Regions from separate parts of the Rhizobium sp. CB3060 genome, predicted to be linked through region 1. Evidence: riboswitches for the same ligand, from Rfam matches in the RefSeq annotation. Region 1 holds a riboswitch; the other holds the start of a gene.
What was found. A riboswitch is a leader RNA that binds a small molecule or an ion and turns the genes downstream of it on or off. The one in region 1 is predicted to bind S-adenosylmethionine.
Positions count from the first base shown of each region.

Region 2: linked by a shared signal. The riboswitch ahead of metA (homoserine O-acetyltransferase MetA) and the one ahead of N2601_RS00720 (O-succinylhomoserine sulfhydrylase) in region 1 are both predicted to bind S-adenosylmethionine.

Region 1 covers NZ_CP104158.1:141,048-144,455, forward strand. Annotated here, with positions in the region: gene N2601_RS00710 (Hsp33 family molecular chaperone) at 1-75, shown strand, start outside; gene apaG (Co2+/Mg2+ efflux protein ApaG) at 153-545, opposite strand; gene N2601_RS00720 (O-succinylhomoserine sulfhydrylase) at 872-2,056, opposite strand; SAM riboswitch at 2,100-2,178, opposite strand; gene N2601_RS00725 (2'-deoxycytidine 5'-triphosphate deaminase) at 2,251-3,345, shown strand; tRNA gene N2601_RS00730 (tRNA-Gly) at 3,404-3,408, shown strand, end outside.
Region 2 covers NZ_CP104158.1:3,407,028-3,410,435, forward strand. Annotated here, with positions in the region: partial or broken gene N2601_RS16465 (AAA family ATPase) at 1-657, shown strand, start outside; partial or broken gene N2601_RS16470 (NUDIX domain-containing protein) at 720-1,079, shown strand; SAM riboswitch at 1,158-1,235, shown strand; gene metA (homoserine O-acetyltransferase MetA) at 1,283-2,209, shown strand; gene N2601_RS16480 (vWA domain-containing protein) at 2,212-3,399, shown strand.

The DNA of each region.
Region 1 (3,408 bases):
GGCGAAATCGCCGTCACCTGCGAGTTCTGCTCGACGACCTATCGCTTCGAGGTGTCCGAGGTGACGGCCGCCTGAGCAATCTCAGGAAAGTGCGAAGAGCAAAGATGGAGCGGTGAGGCGATGCCGTGAAAGGCCGACCGCTCCAGCGAGCTTCAGTTCAGCGTCCGCAGCAGGTTGGGCGTATCCAGCGAGAAGGCGGGGATCTTGACGTGAAACAGCTTCCCGTCATCCGTCTCCATCTGATAGTGGCCGAACATCATGCCCGATGGCGTGTCGAGCGGGCAGCCTGAGGAATATTCATAGGTATCGCCGGGCCGCAGCCTGGGCTGCTCGCCCACGACGCCCGGCCCGGTCACCTCATCCACCATGCCGTTCTGATCGGTGATGTGCCAATAGCGCGTCACCAGCCGCACGGTGACGGTCGAGTGGTTGGAAATGATGATGCGGTAACCCCAGACGTAACGATCGTCTTCCGGATCGGATTGCTCCTCCAGATAAAAGGGTTCGACAACAACTTCGATGTCGTGTGTTAGTGCGCGATACATGCCTGACACCTTGGTCACTACTCCGAAACGTCGCGCGCTCAAACGAACGCACAAAGGACGCTCCAGCATTTAAGTCTAGGGCACCTTATCCGCTTTCTATGATCCCACGGAAAGCGGGATACTTAGGGGTATCCTATAAAGCGACCTGTTCCGTCAAGGAATGGATTGGTGAAAACGCCTTTGACGGATTAAACCATTCGGATTTTCAGATGTTAGGAATAACTCTAAAGGTTAATTGTCGGCGGTCGAAAGTATAGGCGCACGGTTCGTTTTCGAGATGTGTAAGCCCGCCCGAACAATATTCGGGCGGGTTTGGGTAGATATAGTCAGGCGGAAACTTGTGCCAGAGCGCGGGCGAAATCCTCGACCAGATCTTCGCTGTCCTCGATCCCCGCGGAAAAGCGCACCGTTCCCGGCGAAATGCCGAGTTCGGCACGGGCCTCGTCGGTGAGGTTCTTGTGCGTCGTGGTAGCGGGATGGGTGATCAGGCTCTTGGAGTCGCCGAGATTGTTGGAAATTTTGACGATCTCCAGTGCGTTCTGCAGCTTGAAGGCCGCTTCCTTGCCGCCCTTCAGCTCGAAGGCCACCAGCGTCGAGCCGCCGGTCATCTGCTTGGCGATGATGTCTGCCTGCGGATGGTCCTTGCGGCCGGGATAGATCACCTTGCCGACCTTGCTCTGTTCTGCGAGGAAGTCGGCGACCTTGGCGGCATTCTGCGTCTGCTGCTTGACGCGCAGCGGGAGCGTTTCGATGCCCTTCAGCAGCGTCCAGGCAGTGAACGGCGACATGGCCGGACCGGTGTGGCGGAAATAATCGTGCAGGTTTTCGTCGATCCACTGCTTGTCGGAGAGGATGACGCCGCCGAGCGAGCGGCCCTGGCCGTCGATGTGTTTGGTCGCGGAATAGACGACGATGTGCGCACCGAGCTCCAGAGGCTTCTGGAACAGCGGCGTTGCGAAGACGTTGTCGACCACGACCTTGGCGTCGATCTGGTTGGCGAGCTTGGCGACGGCGGCGATATCCACGACTTCCAGCGTCGGGTTGGTCGGGCTTTCCAGGAAGAACACCTTGGTATTCGGTCGGATGGCCTTTTCCCAGTTCTCGATGAAGCGGCCATCGACCAGCGTGCATTCGATGCCATATTTCGGCGCCAGCGTCTCGACCACCCAGCGGCAGGAGCCGAAGAGGGCACGGGCTGCGACGATATGATCGCCGGCCTTCAACTGGCAGAGAATGGCGGCAGAAACGGCGGCCATGCCGGAAGCGGTGGCGCGGGCATCTTCAGCGCCTTCGAGAGCGCACATGCGCTTCTCGAACATGTCGTTGGTGGGGCTGCCGTAGCGGGCGTAGATGAAGCCATCCGTCTCGCCCTTGAAGCGGGCTTCTGCGGCTTCCGAGGTGTCGTAGACGAAGCCCTGGGTCAGATAGATTGCTTCGGAGGTCTCGCCGAATTGCGAACGGAGAGTTCCGCCGTGAACGAGCTGGGTTGCGGGGCGCCAAGTCTTGCTCATGCCATCACCACTTTCAAAACAAAAAAACCGGTCGCGAAAGCAGACCGGTTTAACCCCGGTCCTTTTAGCCACTTGTTTAACGTGGCTGCAAGCCGACCGGCCAAATCACCACGGGATAAGTTGCAATACTGCCGTTGACCGCTTGCGTCAATTCCCTGAGTTTGGTTTTGTCTGCGGCAAATTATGGAAGAGGCATGATGGCTCGCACTACTGGAATTTTGGCCGATCGCGCAATTGCGGCGCTCTTCGAAGCGGGGCGGCTGACGAGCGAAAAGGAACTGGATGTCGATCAGATCCAGCCGGCGAGCCTTGACCTGAGGCTCAGTGCCCATGCTTTCCGTGTCCGCGCCAGCTTCATGCCCGGCCCGTCGCATCTTGTCGCCGACAAGCTCGACCGGCTGAAGCTGCATGTCGTCGATCTCTCGGAAGGCGCGGTATTGGAAACCGGCTGTGTCTACATCGTGCCGCTGATGGAGCGGCTCGACCTGCCGGCCGACATGTCCGCCTCCGCCAATCCGAAAAGCTCGACCGGCCGTCTCGACATCTTCACCCGCGTCATCACCGACCGCGCCCAGGAGTTCGACAAGATCCCGGCCGGCTATTCCGGTCCTCTTTATCTCGAAATCAGCCCGCGCACCTTCCCGATCGTCGTTCGTCGCGGCTCGCGCCTGTCGCAGATCCGCTTCCGCGTCGGCCAGGCCATGCTCTCCGAGCCGGAATTGCTGGCGCTGCACGAGAGCGAGACGCTGGTCGCCAGCAAGAAGCCGAACGTCACCGGCGGTGGCATAGCGCTCTCGATCGATCTGGCCGGCGACAAGGAAGGCCTGATCGGTTATCGCGGCAAGCACCATACGGCGGTCGTCGATGTCGACAAGAAGGCGCAGCACGATATTTTCGATTTCTGGGAGCCGCTCTATAGCCGCGGCCGCACCGAACTGATCCTCGATCCGGACGAGTTCTATATCCTCGTCTCGCGTGAAGCCGTTCATGTGCCGCCGCATTATGCCGCCGAAATGACGCCCTTCGATCCCCTGGTCGGCGAATTCCGCGTTCATTACGCCGGCTTTTTCGACCCCGGCTTCGGCCACGCCCCCGCCGGCGGCCGCGGCAGCCGCGCCGTGCTGGAAGTCCGCAGCCACGAAGTTCCCTTCATCCTCGAAGACAGCCAGATCGTCGGCCGCCTGGTCTACGAGCACATGCTGGAACAACCCTCCAGCCTCTACGGCTCCGGCCTCGGCTCCAACTATCAGGCGCAGGGCCTCAAGCTGTCGAAGCACTTCCGGCTGTGATCGCCTATTTGGCGGCCTTGACAGAGGCCGCCAACTGTTGGACATCTCTGAATGTCAGGCGGG
Region 2 (3,408 bases), 800 kb from region 1:
CCCTCGGTCTCGACCTCATCGAGTGGAATATCAAATCGACCACGAAGGCGCAGCAGGGTCTCTACGAGTATGATGCCGTCTCGCGCCTGCGCGACAGCCAGTTGGGCGACGTGCGCGTCAATGACGTCAGGAACTACATCCGCCAAGGCAAGCTCTGGCAGGCATTTACGGCCTCGCAGAAATGCGTGCTGCTGATCGATGAGATCGACAAGGCCGACATCGAATTCCCGAACGATCTGCTGCAGGAACTCGACCGCATGGAGTTCCATGTCTATGAGACCGGCGAAACGATCCGCGCCGCCGTCCGGCCGATCGTCATCATCACCTCGAACAATGAAAAGGAGCTGCCGGATGCTTTCCTGCGCCGCTGCTTCTTCCATTATATCCGCTTCCCCGACGCCGAAACGCTGACGCGCATCGTCGGCCCTCACCCAATTTTTCGAGATCCGCGATGTGCCGGGGCTGAAGAAGAAACCCTCCACCTCCGAAGCGCTCGACTGGATCCGCCTCCTCGTCGCCGACGACGTCGATCCCGCCACGCTGCGCGGCGACGCAAAGAGCGTCTTGCCGAAGCTGCATGGGGCTTTGCTGAAGAACGAGCAGGACGTCCATCTCTTCGAACGCCTTGCTTTCATGGCGCGCGGGCAGGGGAAATGATGCAGCCGGATGCCGTGAAGGTCTTGATCTACGCGCTGAGCGGTCGGCATTTGCTGGTATTCGACGAGCCGGATTTTCCCACCGTCGAACTCCAGGTTCCCGGCGGCACTGTCGAACCCGGCGAAGGCATCGCAACGGCGGCGGCGCGCGAATTCGAGGAGGAAACCGGTTTTGCGCCGGACGAACTCCATCCGCTCGGCATTCATGACTATCGGTTCGAAAAGGATGGGCGCCAGCACCATCACCAACGGCACTATTTCCGCTGCCGCATCTCCGAGACGGCGCCCGCCACCTGGCTTCACTATGAAATGACGCCGTTCGGCGGCGGCGATCCGATTGGCTTCCGTTTCTTCTGGCTGCCGATCGAGGACGCCAGGCTACGCCTCGGCTATGGCATGCAGGCGCTCCTTGGTCATCTGTAGGCGACAACCGACATACGCAACCGCCCGCTTTTCCCGGAAAAGCTTGCCCATTGACCCGCAGGGGCAGCAGGTCTATTGAATTTCTCCCGTGGTGATTTGGCCGGCCGGCTTGCAGCCACGTTAAAAAAGTCGCTAAAGGGCCGCGTGCGGACCGGTAGCGATTCTTATCGCGGCCGGTTTTTTGTTTTTGTCGAGTGATAACGATGCCCATCAAGATTCCCGATACGCTGCCCGCGTTCGAAGCCCTCCAGAGCGAGGGTGTGCGGGTGATGACCGAAACGGTGGCGATCCGGCAGGATATCCGCCCCCTTCAGATCGGGCTTCTCAACCTCATGCCGAACAAGATCAAGACCGAAGTGCAAATGGCGCGCCTTGTCGGCGCCTCGCCCTTGCAGGTGGAATTCTCGCTGATCCGCGTCGGCGGCCACAAGGCCAAGAACACATCGGAAGAGCATCTGCTCGCCTTCTACCAGACTTGGGAGGAGGTGAAGCACCGCAAATACGACGGCTTCATCATTACCGGCGCGCCGATCGAGCTGCTGGATTATGAGGAGGTCACCTACTGGGACGAGATGCAGCAGATCTTCGACTGGACGGCGACCAATGTCCATTCCACAATGAACGTCTGCTGGGGCGCGATGGCGGCTGCCTATCATTTCCATAGGGTGCCGAAATATACGCTGAAGGAAAAAGCCTTCGGGGTCTATCGCCACCAAAACCTGAAGCCGTCCTCGGTCTATCTCAACGGCTTCTCCGATGATTTCGCCATTCCGGTCTCGCGCTGGACGGAAGTGCGCCGTGCCGACATCGAAAAGGTGCCGGGGCTACAGATCCTGATGGACTCCAGCGAGATGGGCGTCTGTCTGGTCCACGAGCAGGCCTGCAACCGGCTCTACATGTTCAATCACGTGGAGTATGATTCCACCTCGCTGGCGGACGAATATTTTCGGGATGTGAACGCGGGCGTGCCGATCAAGATGCCGCACAATTATTTCCCGCATAACGACCCGGAAATCGCGCCGCAGAACCGCTGGCGCAGCCATGCGCATCTGTTCTTCGGCAACTGGATCAACGAGATCTACCAGACCACGCCCTATGATCTCGAGGAGATCGGCCAAGAGAGGTTCTGAGCTTGTTCATTCCCTTCTTCCTGAAACTGAAGGAAGCGAAGGTTCCGGTGACGCTCCGGGAATTCCTGTCGCTTCTGGAGGGGATGGAAGAAGGGATCGCCGATTACGACGTCGAGGCCTTCTACTATCTGGCCCGTGCGGCGCTGATCAAGGACGAGCGCTTCATCGACCGTTTCGATCAGGTCTTTGCCGATTACTTCCGCGGTGTCGAGGCGGTCGGCAGCGATGCGCCGCCGGCCGAGCAGGTCGCGATCCCCGAGGAATGGCTGCGCAAACTCGCTGAAAAACATCTGACGGACGAGGAAAAGAAGCTGGTCGAGGCGCTCGGCGGCTTCGAAAAGCTGATGGAGACGCTGCGTCAGCGTCTTGCCGAACAGAAGGGCCGGCACCAGGGCGGCTCGAAATGGATCGGTACGGCGGGCACGTCGCCGTTCGGCGCGTATGGCTATAACCCCGAAGGCGTGCGCATCGGCCAGGACGCGTCCCGTCACCGCAAGGCGGCGAAAGTCTGGGACCGCCGCGAATTTCAAAATCTCGACGACAGCGTCGAACTCGGCACCCGCAACATCAAAGTGGCGCTGAAACGGCTCCGCCGCTGGGTGCGCGAAGGAGCTGCCGAAGAGCTCGATCTTTCCGGAACGATCCGCTCCACCGCAGAGCACGGCTATCTCGACGTCCAGACCCGGCCGGAGCGGCGCAATGCCGTCAAACTGTTGATGTTCTTCGATGTCGGCGGTTCGATGGATGATCATATCCGTGTGGTCGAGGAACTATTCTCCGCCGCCCGCGCCGAATTCCGGCACATGGAATATTTCTATTTTCACAACTGCCTCTACGAAGGCGTATGGAAGGACAATCGCCGCCGGCGCGCCGATATTACCGCAACGGCCGACCTGATCCGCACCTTCGGTCCCGACTATCGCGTCGTCTTCGTCGGCGATGCCTCGATGAGCCCCTATGAGGTCACCCATCCCGGCGGCTCCGTGGAACATTGGAACAGGGAGGCCGGCGAAGCCTGGCTCAGCCGTATCACCGGCCATTTCCGCAAATGCGTCTGGCTCAATCCCGTGCCCGAAAACTATTGGACCCACACCACCTCGATCTCAATCATCCGCCGTCTGCTTGCCGAGCGGATGTACCCGCTGACGCTTGGTGGTTTGGAGAGGGCGACGAAGGAACTGTCCCGCTGAGACAATCTA